Regions from separate parts of the Novosphingobium sp. 550D genome, predicted to be linked through region 1. Evidence: predicted binding sites of a transcription regulator. Region 1 holds the regulator's gene; each other region holds the start of a gene.
The links. Region 1 encodes LexA, which represses DNA repair genes until DNA is damaged. Its sites were predicted from a motif close to GTTCCNCNCTTGTTCT; they were not measured.

Region 1 (4,918 bases):
TAGGATCAAAACATCGAAAATACCGGGAGACGTAGTTTGCCCGGTCAAAGCCGCGCGAAGCGGCTGGGCCAGTTTACCAAGACCAAGACCAAGCTCGCCGGCCAGTGATTTGACCGTGGCCTCCAGGGGCTCGATTGTCCAGTGCGTTTCCTGCAACAGCGTTGCGTGAATTTTCTGAAGAATCGAACGCGCGTCGTCGGTTAGCAGCGCGGCCGCCTTCTCCTCCAGCGCCAGCGGGCGCACGGTAAAGAGGAAGCGCGCACCAGCGGCCAATTCGTTAAGATCCTTGGCGCGAACCTTGAGCACGGGCATTGCCTGCGCCAGCAAATTCATCTCGACCGACAGGTCCGTGATGCGCGGCGCGACCAGCTGCGCCAGACGCGCATCATCGGCTTCGCGCAGGTAATGGCCGTTGAGATTGGCCAGCTTGGCAAAGTCAAAGCGCGAGGCGCCCTTGTTCACATCCTTGATGTCGAACCATTCGATGGCTTGGGCAATCGAGATGATTTCCTCATCCCCATGCCCCCAGCCAAGACGCATCAGATAGTTCAGCACCGCTTCGGGAAGCAGGCCCATTTCGTCACGATAGGCGTCCACGCCCAGCGCGCCGTGGCGCTTGGACAGCTTTGCCCCGTCCGCGCCATGGATCAGCGGGATATGGCCATATTCCGGGTCCGGCCATGCATGTCCTTGGCCACCTTCGATGGCATCCATTGCACGGATGATCACCAACTGGCGAAAGGCGTTGTTGATATGGTCATCGCCGCGGATCACATGGGTCACGCCCATATCGTGATCGTCCACCACCACGGCCAGCATATAGGTCGGCGTACCGTCAGAGCGCAGAATGATGAAATCGTCCAGCTCAACGTTCTGAACCGTGATGCTGCCCTGAACCAGATCGTCGATCACGGTCGCGCCTTCACGCGGCGCCTTGATGCGCACCACATAGGGCAGATCGGCGGGCCACTGATCGGGCGTCGCGTCGCGCCAGGGCGACTGAATACGGAACGGACGCTTCTCGGCCTGCGCCGCTTCGCGCATCGCGCTCAGCTCTTCCTGAGTCAGATAGCAGCGATAGGCGTAGCCCGCGTCCAGCAGCTTATGCGCTACCTCGGCATGACGGGGCGAACGTTCGAACTGCATCACGGCGGGCTGATCGCCGTCCAGACCCAGCCAGCGCAGACCATCAAAGATCGCGTCAATGGCCGCATCGGTCGAACGCGCGCGGTCGGTATCCTCGATACGCAAAAGATATTGCCCGCCATTGGCGCGGGCATAAAGCCAGTTGAACAAAGCCGTGCGCGCGCCGCCAATATGCAGAAAACCTGTGGGCGAAGGCGCAAAACGAGTGACAACAGGGCGTTTGCCGGTGCTATTGCTGCCAGCCAACCCCGAACTTGTCATTCCCTTGTCCTTTCTGTCCTAATAGGGCCCATGGTTCACGCGACCCAGAGCAACACCCAAACGGCCCAGCGTTCCGCCTCTTTCGGGGGGGATGGCGCTGCAACGCAACATGGCCCTTGGCGCAGCCGCGCGCGCTTGGCAAGTTTTGCTTTGGTCTTAGAGCAATTTCTGTTGCGGGCCGGATCGACGCTGGCGCCATGGCTGGCGGCGGGCATGGCCGGAGGCGTGGCGGCGTGGTTTGCGCTCTTTGGCCCGCTTCAATGGATATTGTTGATAGCAATATGTTTTTCCGTCGCGCTGTTTGCCGGCGTGTTGCTGGGGCCCAAGGGGCGATGGCCGTGTCTGGCCAAGGCGATGATGTCGATGGCCTTGGCCGTCGCCTTGGGTTGCGGGCTGGTTTGGGCCAAATCGACCTTGGTCGGTACGCCGGCGATTCCCGCGCCTATGGTCTTGAATATACGAGCCATTGTGGTGGAGCGTCAGGAATTGCCCGCCCAATCGCGGATTCGCCTGATCCTGGGGCTGCGTTTGCCGGGCGAAAAAAGGGCGATCAAGGCGAGAATCACGCTGAAAACCGGCGATTCCGCTTCGGGGGCGGTGGAGGGGGCCTATGTGCAAATGCGGGCGAGGCTTGTTCCACCTGCGCCACCGCGTTTACCGGGAGGCTATGATTTTGCACGCGCGGCGTGGTTCAGCGGGTTGGCGGCAACGGGCAGCGCTCTGGGTCCGGTGACGGTCGAATCGGCCCCGCGCGCGCAGGGCCTGTCGCGGATGCGTCATGCGCTGGCCGCGCATATCCGCGCCGTTTTACCCGGATCGGCGGGGGGCATGGCCGCAGCCTTTGCCAGTGGTGAGCGCGGAGGTATCACACCACAGGACGAGGCGGCCATGCGTGATGCGGGGCTGACCCATCTGCTCTCCGTTTCCGGCCTTCATGTCAGCGCCGTTGTCGCGGGGGCCTATTTTCTTGCGCTGCGTCTGCTGGCCCTCTGCCCATGGCTTGTTCTGCGGATTCGCTTGCCGATCGTGGCCAGTGGTGCAGGGGGATTGGCCGCGGTCGGATATACGTTGTTGACGGGGGCCGAGGTGCCGACGGTGCGGTCCTGTCTTGGTGCCTTGCTGGCTCTGGCGGCGATTGCGGCCGGGCGACAACCCTTTTCGATCCGTCTTTTGGCCGTGGCGGCGGCTTTTGTGATGCTGCTTTGGCCGGAAGCCGTTATCGGACCCAGCTTTCAGATGAGCTTTGGTTCGGTTCTGGCCATTGTGGCCCTGCATGAAGCGACCCCGGTTCGGGCCTTTCTTGCCCGGCGGGAAGAAGCCTGGGTGATCCGTTTGGGTCGGCACATTGCCATGTTGCTGATGACGGGCATGGTCATAGAATTGGCGCTGATGCCGGTCAGTTTCTATCACTTTCACCGCGCCGGGATCTATGGCTCGCTCGCCAATCTGGTTGCCATCCCGCTGACGACCTTTGTCACTATGCCTTTGATTGCCGCGGGTTTGGTTTTCGATATGATTGGCATGGGCGGGCCGTTCTGGGGCCTTTGCGGCTTGTCGCTGGATGGCCTGATTGGGCTTGCGCGATGGGTGGGCGCGCGGCCCGATGCCGTGACGCAATTGTCGGTTATGGCGGGGGGCACCTATGCTTTCATCGTGCTGGGCCTGTTATGGCTGGCGCTTTGGCGCGGGACTATTCGACTGCTGGGACTGGTGCCTGCGGTCCTTGGTTGCCTGTGGCTGGCATTATCAGCGCCGCCCGATGTCATGATCACGGGTGACGGACGTCAATTGGGATTGATCGATCCGCAAACCGGGCAATTGCTGGTAATGGGTCAAGGGCGTTCAAATTACACTTCGGATGCCATGCAGGAAGCGGCCGGGCTGTCTGGCGCTGTATTGCCGATTGAACAGTGGCGTGGCTCGACCTGCAATCAAAGCTTCTGTCGTGTCACGATCAGGCAAGGAGAGCGGGATTGGGCCATCCTTGCGGCGCGGGGGGAAGGCTTTGTTGACGAAGCGGCGATGGCCAAGGCTTGTGCGGCGGTCGATATTGTCGTCTCACGGGTGGCGTTACAGCCTTCGTGCCGCCCCCGTTTCCTGCGCGCGGATGAGGCGCTGCTCTATCGGACCGGCGGGATGGCGATCTATCTGAACCGAGGGAAAATTGTCACTGTGGCGCAGGGGCAGGGGCAACATCCGTGGTGGCGCGCGCCTAGTCTAAAGCAGGATATGACGTCTAAAGCAGGATATGACGATAGGTGATGATTAGGAGAGGGCGTTACAACCCCCTCCCGATCAAGCAGGGTGCTTAATGATACCGGCGGAGCAAGCCGGCCAGCTTGCCTTGAACCTGTACTTCGCCGGGCTGATAATATTGCGGGTCATAGGCCGCATTGGCCGGGTCCAGGCGGACCAGACCGCGTTCGCGCCGTAGATATTTCAGCGTCGCTTCCTCGCCGCGTACAAGGGCGACGACAATCTCGCCTTCGCGCGCAATGTCGGTCTTGCGGATCAGTGCCAGATCGCCGTCCAAAATGCCCGCTTCGACCATGGAATCGCCCGAAACCTCAAGCGCGTAATGTTCGCCCGAACCCAGCAAGGCCGCCGGGACCGGCAGCATGGTCTGACCTTCCATTGCCTCGATCGGAACGCCGGCCGCGATGCGCCCATGCAGCGGGATTTCCACCACGTCATTGGCCGCGGCGGGCACGACAGGCTTGGGTGCCTCGACCACCTTCTTGGGTGCCGCAGCCTTGGCCGCGACCGGCGGGGTGACGTCTTCGGGCTGGCGCAACACTTCCAAAGCGCGGGCGCGGTTGGGCAGGCGGCGGATAAAACCGCGTTCCTCCAGAGCGGAGATCAGGCGATGCACCCCCGATTTCGACTTCAGATCGAGCGCTTCTTTCATTTCCTCAAAGCTGGGCGAAACGCCCGTTTCCTCAAGGCTGGCTTGGATGAAGCGCAGCAATTCATGCTGTTTCCGGGTGAGCATTGTGACCTCCCAACGGGGGTGTTGCGTGAACAATTGCGGAACAATTACGCAACCATTGCCCTTACGTCAAGCGCTTCCGCCATTTTCGATCAAATGGATCTTCACCCTATCGCCGGCCGCCGCCGATGGTGCATTCGCCATATGTTCGATCAGGCAATTGCTGGCCGCCATCGCCGCCAGCGCAGAGGAATCGCGCATAGGACGTGGCAGGACATTTTGGCCGTCCCACCATCCACGGATGAATTCGCGCCTGTCGGCCCCCGGACCCAGCGGTTCGCTCAATTGCGCCATCGCGGTCCTGGGCAAAGGATTGGCTGCCCCCTGCATCGCGCGCAGCAGCGGCAGCAGGAACAAATGCGCGGTCACAAAGCTGGACACCGGATTGCCTGGCAGGCCGATCACGATCTGATGCCCGCGCGTCGCCACCAGCAGGGGTTTGCCGGGCCGGATCGCGACCTTCCAGAAATCGACCTGCGCGCCCCAATTCAGCAAGGCGGGCTGGATCAGGTCGTGATCGCC
Region 2 (4,918 bases), 800 kb from region 1:
TTGTGCTTGCCGCCCGCACGAACACATTTCTGGCTGCTGGTTGCCCGCGGGATCGCGCGCGTTTCAAGACCCGTAAAGACGTTCTTGAACGGGACCATGCCTGCGTTCGTGAACATCAATGTCGGATCGTTATACGGCACGAGCGGCGCGGACGGCACCACATCATGGCCGTTCGAGCCAAAATATTCGAGGAAGGAGCGGCGGATTTCGTTCGTCGAGATCATGGGGCCTGCCGATAAGCTACCAAAGGGCGGTGGACAAGCAGGAAGGCGCATTCAGAGCCATCGTTTTTGCCGAACAGAGCAATCTTTTGCCCAGTTTCCGCTGTTCAGCCCTACTTGCATTCTAAAAAAACAGGGGCGTGAGCGTTAATTCCGCCCACACCCCCGCGTTTTCAACCATCAACCAAAGGAATCACGCGTCATCTTCGGCCTCGGGACCGGCCATCATTTCACCGGCCAACCCTTCGGTCTGCGCACGAATGGCATTTTCGATCCGGTCACGCACTTCGGGGTGTTCGCGCAGATAGTTCTTCGAATTCTCGCGTCCCTGACCGATGCGGATCGAATCATAGCTGAACCATGCACCGGCCTTTTCAACGATCCCGGCCTTCACACCCAGATCGAGGATTTCACCGATCTTGGAAATGCCTTCGCCATACATGATGTCGAACTCGACCTGTTTAAAGGGCGGCGCCACCTTGTTCTTCACCACCTTCACGCGGGTGGCGTTGCCGACGATATCGTCGCGATCCTTGATCTGACCCGTGCGGCGAATGTCGAGACGCACCGACGCATAGAACTTGAGCGCATTGCCGCCCGTCGTGGTTTCCGGATTGCCGTACATCACGCCGATCTTCATGCGAACTTGGTTGATGAAGATGACCATACAACGCGAACGGCTGATCGAACCGGTCAGCTTGCGCAGCGCCTGGCTCATCAGACGCGCCTGAAGGCCCACATGGCTGTCGCCCATTTCACCTTCGATTTCGGCCCGCGGCACAAGGGCGGCAACCGAGTCGACCACCAGCACGTCAATCGCGTTCGAACGCACCAGCGTATCGACGATTTCCAGCGCCTGTTCGCCCGTATCGGGCTGCGACACGATCAGATTGTCGATATCGACGCCCAGTTTCTTGGCATAAACCGGATCGAGCGCGTGTTCGGCATCGACAAAAGCCGCCGTCCCGCCGCCCTTTTGTGCCTCTGCAATCGCGTGCAGCGCCAGAGTCGTCTTACCCGAGCTTTCGGGACCATAGATTTCGATAATACGCCCACGCGGCAAACCACCGATGCCCAGAGCAATATCAAGGCCCAGCGATCCGGTGGAAACGGCCTCCACCTGCATGGTTTCCTTGGCCCCCAGACGCATGGCAGATCCCTTGCCAAACGCCCGATCAATTTGTGCCAGAGCGGCTTCCAGCGCCTTTTGACGGTCCATGCTGTCCTTGTCCTTGCCTTCTTGAATCAGCTTGAGTTGAGCTGCCACATCCCGTCTCCTTGCTAAGGCGCTGTTGCCAAAGGTCAACACGGCATTGTGTATCGGATTTGTTCCAACGGAACAAGGGTGGAACAAAATTATTCCAACCGACCCGCTCAACCCTTCTTCGCGGCCCGTTTGGCCAACACTCCTGCCACTTTTCCAGCAATCTGATTTACGGAAAAAGGCTTAGCTATGAAGTGCATATTCTCGATATCGATCTCGCGGCGCAACTGCTCCTCGGCATAGCCGGACATGAACAGGACTGGCAAACCGGGTTCAACCGCGCGAATCGCCCGCGCCATGGCGGGGCCATCCATCGCCGGCATCACCACGTCCGAAACGATCAGGTCGAACATCGCCGCCCCTGATTCGCGCCTTGCCATCACCGCTTCAACGCCCTCTTCACCGTCACTGGCGGTTGTCACCTGATAACCGGCCCTGCTCAACGCCCTTTCCGCCACGACGCGCACGGCGTCCTCATCCTCAACCAAAAGGATATCGCCGCCGCCCGCCCAATGGGTCACTTCCTCACGCGGGCGCGCCACGGTTTCCACCGCGCCATGATGTACCGGCAAATAGACCGTAAACCGTGCGCCCGCCGGAACCCCATCCTGCGCCGCAACATTGTCGGCAAAAATGAAGCCGCCCGATTGTTTTACAATGCCATAGACCGTCGAGAGGCCCAATCCCGTCCCGCGCCCCTGCTCCTTCGAGGTAAAGAACGGCTCCCAGATCTTGCCCAGAATATCGGCCGGAATGCCGCCCCCCGTATCACGCACAACCAACGCCGTGTAATCGGCAATCGGCAGAATATCGCTGCCCATAGCGCGAACATCGGCCGCCGGAACCCGCCGCGTGGCCAGGATCAACGCCCCGCTGCCGTCGCCGCCCGCCTTGCGAGAGGCCTCCTGCATGGCATCGCGCGCGTTAACCACCAGATTGACGATGACCTGCTCCAACTGCGTCGGGTCGGCCCGCACCGCGCCCAGATCGCGGTCATGGCTGACCTGCAACTGGATCTTTTCGCCGATCAGGCGACGCAGCATTTGCGTAATATCCGACACGATATCGGGCAATTGCAGGACCTGTGGGCGCAGGGTCTGCTGACGACTAAACGCCAGCAATTGACGGGTCAGGCTGGCCGCTCGGTTTGAATTGGCGCGGATCTGTTGAATGTCGTCATAGTCGCTGTCACCCGGCGTATGGCGCAGCAGCATCAGGTCGCATGTGCCGATAATCGCGGTCAGCACATTGTTGAAATCATGCGCCACACCGCCCGCCAACTGGCCCACTGCCTGCATCTTGGTGGCCTGCGCCACCTGCCGCTTGAGCCGCGTTTCCTCGGTATTGTCGGTCAGGCCCAGCAGCACCGCCGCCTCCCCCAAACCGCGCACACCGGCCAGAGACAGCGAGACCGGATCATCCGGTTGCGCAGACAAACGCACCGCAACGTCCCCGCTGGTCGCCGCGCCATAGCCGAAACGGCGCACTGCATCCGACAAGGCCGCCTTATCCTCACGCACGACCAAATCGGTGGGATAGGTCGGAACCGCCTGCCCCTCCCGACCCGCAGCGCGCATGAAGGCCGCATTGGCGAACAACAGGCGGCCATCACGGTCCGCCATCGCCAGGCCCAGTGGCAATCCGCCCAACAAAGCCTGCAAATGCGGCACCGCCGCGCTCACCTCACCCGAACCGCAAAGGCCGACGCCCTGATCAACCAGCAGCATCAATGAAGGGCTGAGTTGTGGGTCGGCCGGGGCCGGACCATCGGGATCGACCAGAGGCAGATAGAATAACGTCAAAGGCACCGAATGTTTGACATCATGCGCCCAGAAAATCCGGTCCTGTTCATCCTGAGTCAACAGGCCGATGAAGGGTTGGCCAAGCAACATCCCGTCGCCGCCCGACCTTTGCGCAAAGGCCTTGTTCACCGCACGCAGGCTGCCGTCCGTTTCCACAACCGCCGCACAAAAACCGGCATGGCCCAAAACGACGCCCAATTTGCCGTTCAGATGGTCGCACAGCGCATCGACCGGATCGGTAACCGCCAAACGATGAAGCCGCCAAATCAGGTAAGCCTCGCCCCGCCCCGCACGGGTCACTGCAATCCGCCAATAGCCGCCATCAGGCCCCAGCAGACCATCCGCAGCACTCGCCCCGTCGCGCCAGGCCGAACGGGCCAATTCTTCCAGCACCGCGGCGCCGCCCTCACCAAAAGGCAAGGCAGGAGGCGCCCAGGCCCCGAAGGCATTTTCAAATGATCCATTGGCGCAGACCAGACGCCCCGCCCGGTCCGCCAGAGCTATCGCCGATTCGCCCTCAATCGCGGCAACTGTCACCGACCAGTCGGGCTCAACCACCTCGGCTTCTTGCGCGCCGCCGCGCGTCCGGCCCAGTACGAACACCAAGGCGCCCAAAACCAGCGCCCCGCCGACAAAGCCGGCCACCGCGCCCCATTGCCCCGTCGCCAACCACACCAGAGCGGCGCTGACCACCAGCGCCCCGCCGATCAGCAACAGTTCCATGACCGGCGCAGTCGTTTGGCCGCGCTCCTGTTCTCCCGACATCATCATCCCGTTTCGCTATGCTCTGGCGCGGCTTTGGCGACGCGCCTTGCGCACCATCACCACCCGCCGCCAGATCAAAGCCGCCAACACATAACCCACCGCTGCCGAAACCAGAGAGATCGTCCCCAGCCCGACCACCAGCGCCGGCGCGCCGTCCGACAAGAGCCATTGGCCCCACGCGCGCATGCCCGCTCCGCTGCGATAGAGATGGTCCAGAGTGTTCAGATCGGCGTGAAATCCGAAATTATTGCCCACCGAAATCGCGCCCACCAAAATGAAGGGCGTCGTGGCCGGATTGGACAAAAAGGTCATGGCGCCCGCCAGCGGAATATTCCCCCGCCACGGCACGCACATCAGCGCCGCCCCGACCAATTGCACGCCGGGGATCAGCGCGAATATGCCCACCAAAAGGCCAACGGCCACGCCGCGCGGGACGCTGCGCCGGTTGAAACGCCACAGATCGGCGCGCAGCACCAGATGGGCAAAAGGGGCGATAATGCGGCTGTTTTCCAAAGCCGCGCGGGTGGGCAAAAGGTTACGTGCCCAATTGGAAAGAGATACGAGCCGCCGCCCGCTCACTTGTATTCCCTCATGATGCGGGCCTGATCGCGCTTCCATTCACGGTCTTTGATCGTGTTGCGCTTATCCGCGTCATTCTTGCCCTTGGCCAGCGCCAGTTCGACCTTGGCCCGGCCCCGGCCATTGAAATAGACCGAGAGCGGCACCAGCGTCATGCCCTTGCGCTCAACCGCGCCGGTCAGCTTCGCGATCTCGCGCTCGTGGAGCAGCAATTTGCGCGGGCGCTTGGGTTCGTGGTTGAACCGATTGCCATGGCTGAATTCGGGCACATTGGCGTTAACCAGCCA
Region 3 (4,918 bases), 440 kb from region 1:
CACATCGGAAAACAGCGCGTCAATCTTGTCCACGCCGATCCGCGCCAACATGGCGGCGCGATCGGCCGGGGTGAGAGGCAAATAGCGCATAAGGGATTAGAGCTCCGCAATATAGGCGGCGTAGGCGGCCTCATCCATCAGATCGGCCAGATCACCGGCATCGGCCACGCTCATGCGCCACAGCCAGCCTTCGCTTTCGGGCGAGGTGTTGACCAGTTCGGGCGCTTCTTCCAACGCCGGATTGCCTTCGGTCACTTCGCCCGCAACGGGGGCGTAAACGTCGCTGGCGGCCTTGACGCTGTCCACCACGCTGGCGGTGTCGCCCTTGGCCAGGGTCTTGCCCGCTTCGGGAACTTCGACAAAGGTGATGTCGCCCAGAGCGTTCTGCGCGAAATCGGTGATCCCAACGGTCGCAACGTCGCCGTCAACGGAAATCCACTCGTGGTCCTTGGTGAAATAACGGGTCATTTTGCGGCTCCTTTGCGGAAATAGCGATGGGGAACAAAAGGCATGGCAGCGACCGTGGCGGGCAATTTCTTGCCGCGCACGTCGATGAAGAGTTCGGTGCCGGGCTCGCCCAGAGCGGCGGGCACATCGGCCATGGCGATGGGGCAACCAAGGCTGGGCGCGAAACCGCCCGAGGTCAGCACGCCGACCTTTTCCTCGCCGCTGTAAACCTCAGCGCCTTCGCGCGCGGCCTGACGGCCCGACAGTTTCAGGCCGACACGGACCGTTTCCGTGCCCTGTGACAGGCCGGTCAGGATGCGGTCGGCGCCGGGGAAACCGCCTTCGGCGCGGCGGCGCTTGGAAATAGCGAAGGACAGGCCCGCGCTGATGGGGTCGATTTCTTCGTTCAGGTCATGACCGTAGAGCGGCAGGCCAGCTTCCATACGAAGGCTGTCACGCGCGCCAAGGCCGATGGGCTTGACCGCCGGATGGGTGCAGAGCATTTCGGCCAAGGCTTCGGCGCTCTCGGCCGGGACCGCGATTTCATAGCCATCTTCGCCGGTATAACCGCTACGGCTGATATGCAGTTCGACGCCGTTCCAGACATAATGTCCGGCCTGCATAAAGGAGAGCTGGTCCACCGCGGCAACCTCCGGCTGGGCCGGTTCGATACCAAAAGAGGCCAGAGCCTCCGCCGCGCAGGGGCCTTGCAGCGCGAGCAGCGCGAAATCGTCGCGATGCGTCAGCGTGATGTCGTCGGGCAGGAATTCGCGCAAATGGCCGATGTCGTCCCACTTGGTCGCGCCATTGACGATCAGGAAGAAACCATTGGCCCAACGTGTGATCATCAGATCATCGATAATGCCGCCGGTTTCGTTGAGCAGCAGCGAGTAACGTTGACGACCAACCTTGAGGATCGAAAGGTCCGCGGGCATCAGCGCTTCCAGCGCAGTGATGGCGTCTTCCTGCGCTTCGTCTTCGCTCGACACGACCAACTGGCCCATGTGGCTGACGTCGAACAGGCCGGCGTTTTCGCGGGTCCACAGGTGTTCGCCCATGATGCCTTCGTATTGCACGGGCATCCAGTAACCGGCGAATTCGACCATGCGGCCACCGCGTGCGCGGTGCCATGCATCAAGGGGAAGCGTGAGGGTTTCGGGGGTTTCGATCTCTTCGACCGAGTCAGAATCGTATGTGTCGCTCACTAATCAGCCTTCCGCACAGCGTTGCACCAATCTCGGTGCCCCCTCTGTCACGGAAACCTGAGAGCTTAGCCCGCACATGGAAATGCGCAGATTTACCCCTTCGGCGGCCCTCGAACCGATTGGTCCGATTGCACTTTCCAGAGCGTCGCTATTGACCGACACGGTCCTTATTGCCTGAGAGATTCCGGGGCGGTTGCTCCTTCGGCGCCGGATAATTCTTTCGAATCATCCGAACTCTCCCGCATCGTTCAGCGACTGATGTCCGCCTTCTCTTTTTGCGGCGCAAAAGTCAAACAGAGTGTCAGAAATTCTACCCCAATACGCAATCTGGTCACCAAATCCGGCACGATGTGGCTCAGACGTTGCTCAAACCCTCCGGCGCGGTGCCGAAAATGGTCCGATATTGTGCGATGGCGAAGCGATCCGTCATGCCGGCGATGAAATCGGCGATGTGGCGGCTGCGTTGAGGTTCAGCCGCAGGCAGGCGCGCGGCCCAATCCGCCCCCATGTGCCCCGGATTTTCGCGATAGGCAGCAAACAGGCCCGATACGACCTGATGCGCCTTTTCCGCCGTGGCCAGTTGTTCGGGGTGATAATAGAGCTTGGCGTACATAAAGCGCTTCAGCGTACGCTCGGCCTCACCCATCGCGGGCGAGAAGGCGACGCTGGCACGCGTGGCGGCGCGCACATCGGCGATGCTGGCCATGCCCGCCGTGCGGGCCTGCGTTTGCGCGATGACGTCATTGACCATGATGCCAATCTGGCTGCGCACCAGTTCGCGCAATTTGCGGTCATGAGGGGCGTTGGGGTGCTTTGCCTCCACCGCGCACCATTGTTCGGCCACGAAGGGTTGGGTCAACAGATCGTCGAGATGCAGGAATCCGGCGCGCAGCCCATCGTCAATGTCATGATTGTCATAGGCGATGTCGTCGGCAATCGCGGCCACCTGCGCCTCAAGACATGACCATTCGCCCAGATGCAGCGGATAGGCCGCATCCAGTTCGGCCAACGCCCAGTTGGGATTGCGCACCGGCCCGTTATGCTTGGCCAGCCCCTCCAGCGTCTCCCAAGTCAGGTTCAGCCCCTCATGCTCGCAATAAGGGCTTTCCAGACGCATCAGCGTCCGGAGCGTATTGGCATTGTGGTCCCATCCACCCTGCTCTTTGAGCGCTTCGTCCAACGCGTCCTCGCCGCTGTGGCCAAAGGGCGGGTGGCCGATGTCATGGGCAAGGCAGAGCGCCTCGGTCAAATCCTCGTCCAGCCCCAGCACGCGGGCAATGACGCGGCCGATCTGGGCCACCTCAAGGCTGTGGGTCAGGCGGACGCGGTAGTGATCTCCGTCGGGGGCAACGAAAACCTGCGTTTTATGGCGCAAACGTCGGAACGCAATCGAGTGGATGATCCGGTCGCGGTCGCGCTGATACGGGCTGCGCGGACCGCGGGCGATCGAGCCTTCCAGCGCGAATTCACGGCCAAGGGTTTGCGATGGGTCACAGGCCAGGGGGGATAGAGGCATCGGGTTGGGGTAGGCGGATTTCAGTTGAAGAAAAAGGGGAAAATGCGAGGGACTTGTCCCTCGCGCTCCTATTACTGTCTTTGTTGCGCCACGGGTTCTGCCTCAGGTGTCGGACGCGGCGTTGAAATGATAAAGCCTGCGGCGCCCATAACCAGCGCCGCAGGCTTTAAAAATCATCACACAACCGGGCAATTTCACGCCACCCATTAATGGGATTGCAAAGGGCCACCGCCCTTTGCCCGCCGGAGGCAAACCTTATCTTTCCCACCCGCTCATGCACAACCCAGCCGCCGCCGCCGTCACGCGAATGACTTCCGGGTCCTGAATTCGGCGCACCGCCATCACGTAATCAAACAGCGACCGCTTTGGCCCCTGCAACGCCTCCAACTGGCGCAATTGGGTGATGGTCAGCTTGTCCACCATATGCTCGGCCATGCAGGCCGACACCGGTTCGGACAGCCCCGCCCCGACAAGGGCCGATTTCACCCGGCCTCTGGCGATCCCCTGAACACAGCCCGACAGGGCAAGGGTAAGGGCAAGGACTGTCAGAACTTTACGCATTCAATGGACCCTTTAGTGGGCCAGCGCCTTGACGATGTCTTCCACCATCTTCTTGGCGTCGGCCAGCAGCATCATGGTCTGGTCCATGTAGAAGACATCATTATCAACACCTGAATAACCCACGCCGCCCATCGAGCGTTTGACGAACATGACGGTCTTGGCTTTGTCCACGTCGAAGACGGGCATGCCATAGATCGGGCTGGACTTGTCGGTCTTGGCGGCGGGGTTGACCACGTCATTGGCGCCGATGATGAAAGCAACGTCGCACTGGCCGAACTCGGAATTGATGTCCTCCAGTTCGAAGACTTCATCATAGGGCACATTTGCTTCGGCCAGCAAGACGTTCATATGGCCCGGCATTCGCCCGGCAACCGGGTGAATGGCATACTTGACGCTGACGCCTTCTTTTTTCAGCACATCGGCCATTTCGCGCAGCGCGTGCTGAGCTTGAGACACCGCCATGCCATAGCCGGGGATGATGATGACGCTCTCGGCCTCCTTCATCAGGAAGGCCGCGTCCTCGGCGCTGCCGCGCTTCCACGGGCGCTGTTCCTTGGCCGCGCCGCTGGCCGCTTCCGGCGCTGCGCCAAATCCGCCCGCGATCACGCTGATGAAACTGCGGTTCATCGCCTTGCACATGATGTAGCTCAGGATCGCGCCCGAAGACCCCACCAGCGCGCCGGTGATGATCATCGCGCTGTTATGCAGCGTGAAGCCCATCGCGGCGGCGGCCCAGCCCGAATAGGAATTGAGCATCGAGACCACCACCGGCATATCCGCCCCGCCAATCGGAATGATCAGCAAGAAGCCGATGATGAAGGCCAGCAGCGTGATCAGGCCGATCACCCAGAGCGACTGATCCATCGTGAAATAGCCGACAAGGCCAAGGATCGCGATGATCGTGCCAAGGTTGATGACATGGCGCCCCGGCAGCATGATCGGCGAACCCGACATCTTGCCCGCCAGCTTGAGGAAGGCGATGATCGAGCCGCTGAACGTGATCGCACCAATCGCGATGCCAAGGCCCATTTCGATGCAGGATTGGGCGGCGATATATACTGTCGTAACAGTATGTTCACCCCGAACCACTCCAGCAGCAGCCTCTTGTTCAGTTATACTGTGCAAAATAAAAGCAACGTGTTTTTCTGAAATCCCGAAAGCCTCAGGATTGAGATAGGCCGCCCAGCCC

Region 2: a site for LexA is predicted at 1,558-1,573, ahead of recA (recombinase RecA). Genes of this name have one in related genera too.
Region 3: a site for LexA is predicted at 3,197-3,212, ahead of AC2S2E_RS12350 (deoxyguanosinetriphosphate triphosphohydrolase). Genes of this name have one in related genera too.

What each region holds. Positions count from the first base shown of each region.
Region 1 covers NZ_CM171613.1:2,161,058-2,165,975, forward strand. Annotated here, with positions in the region: gene gltX (glutamate--tRNA ligase) at 1-1,407, opposite strand, end outside; gene AC2S2E_RS10140 (ComEC/Rec2 family competence protein) at 1,438-3,669, shown strand; gene lexA (transcriptional repressor LexA) at 3,716-4,399, opposite strand; gene AC2S2E_RS10150 (molybdopterin molybdotransferase MoeA) at 4,466-4,918, opposite strand, start outside.
Region 2 covers NZ_CM171613.1:2,964,732-2,969,649, forward strand. Annotated here, with positions in the region: gene alaS (alanine--tRNA ligase) at 1-224, opposite strand, end outside; gene recA (recombinase RecA) at 415-1,488, opposite strand; gene AC2S2E_RS14095 (response regulator) at 1,596-4,055, opposite strand; gene AC2S2E_RS14100 (DUF2062 domain-containing protein) at 4,068-4,583, opposite strand; gene smpB (SsrA-binding protein SmpB) at 4,628-4,918, opposite strand, start outside.
Region 3 covers NZ_CM171613.1:2,603,388-2,608,305, reverse strand. Annotated here, with positions in the region: gene gcvPA (aminomethyl-transferring glycine dehydrogenase subunit GcvPA) at 1-90, opposite strand, end outside; gene gcvH (glycine cleavage system protein GcvH) at 97-468, opposite strand; gene gcvT (glycine cleavage system aminomethyltransferase GcvT) at 465-1,652, opposite strand; glycine riboswitch at 1,687-1,803, opposite strand; glycine riboswitch at 1,804-1,904, opposite strand; gene AC2S2E_RS12350 (deoxyguanosinetriphosphate triphosphohydrolase) at 2,008-3,168, opposite strand; gene AC2S2E_RS12345 (hypothetical protein) at 3,424-3,729, opposite strand; gene AC2S2E_RS12340 (NAD(P)(+) transhydrogenase (Re/Si-specific) subunit beta) at 3,742-4,918, opposite strand, start outside.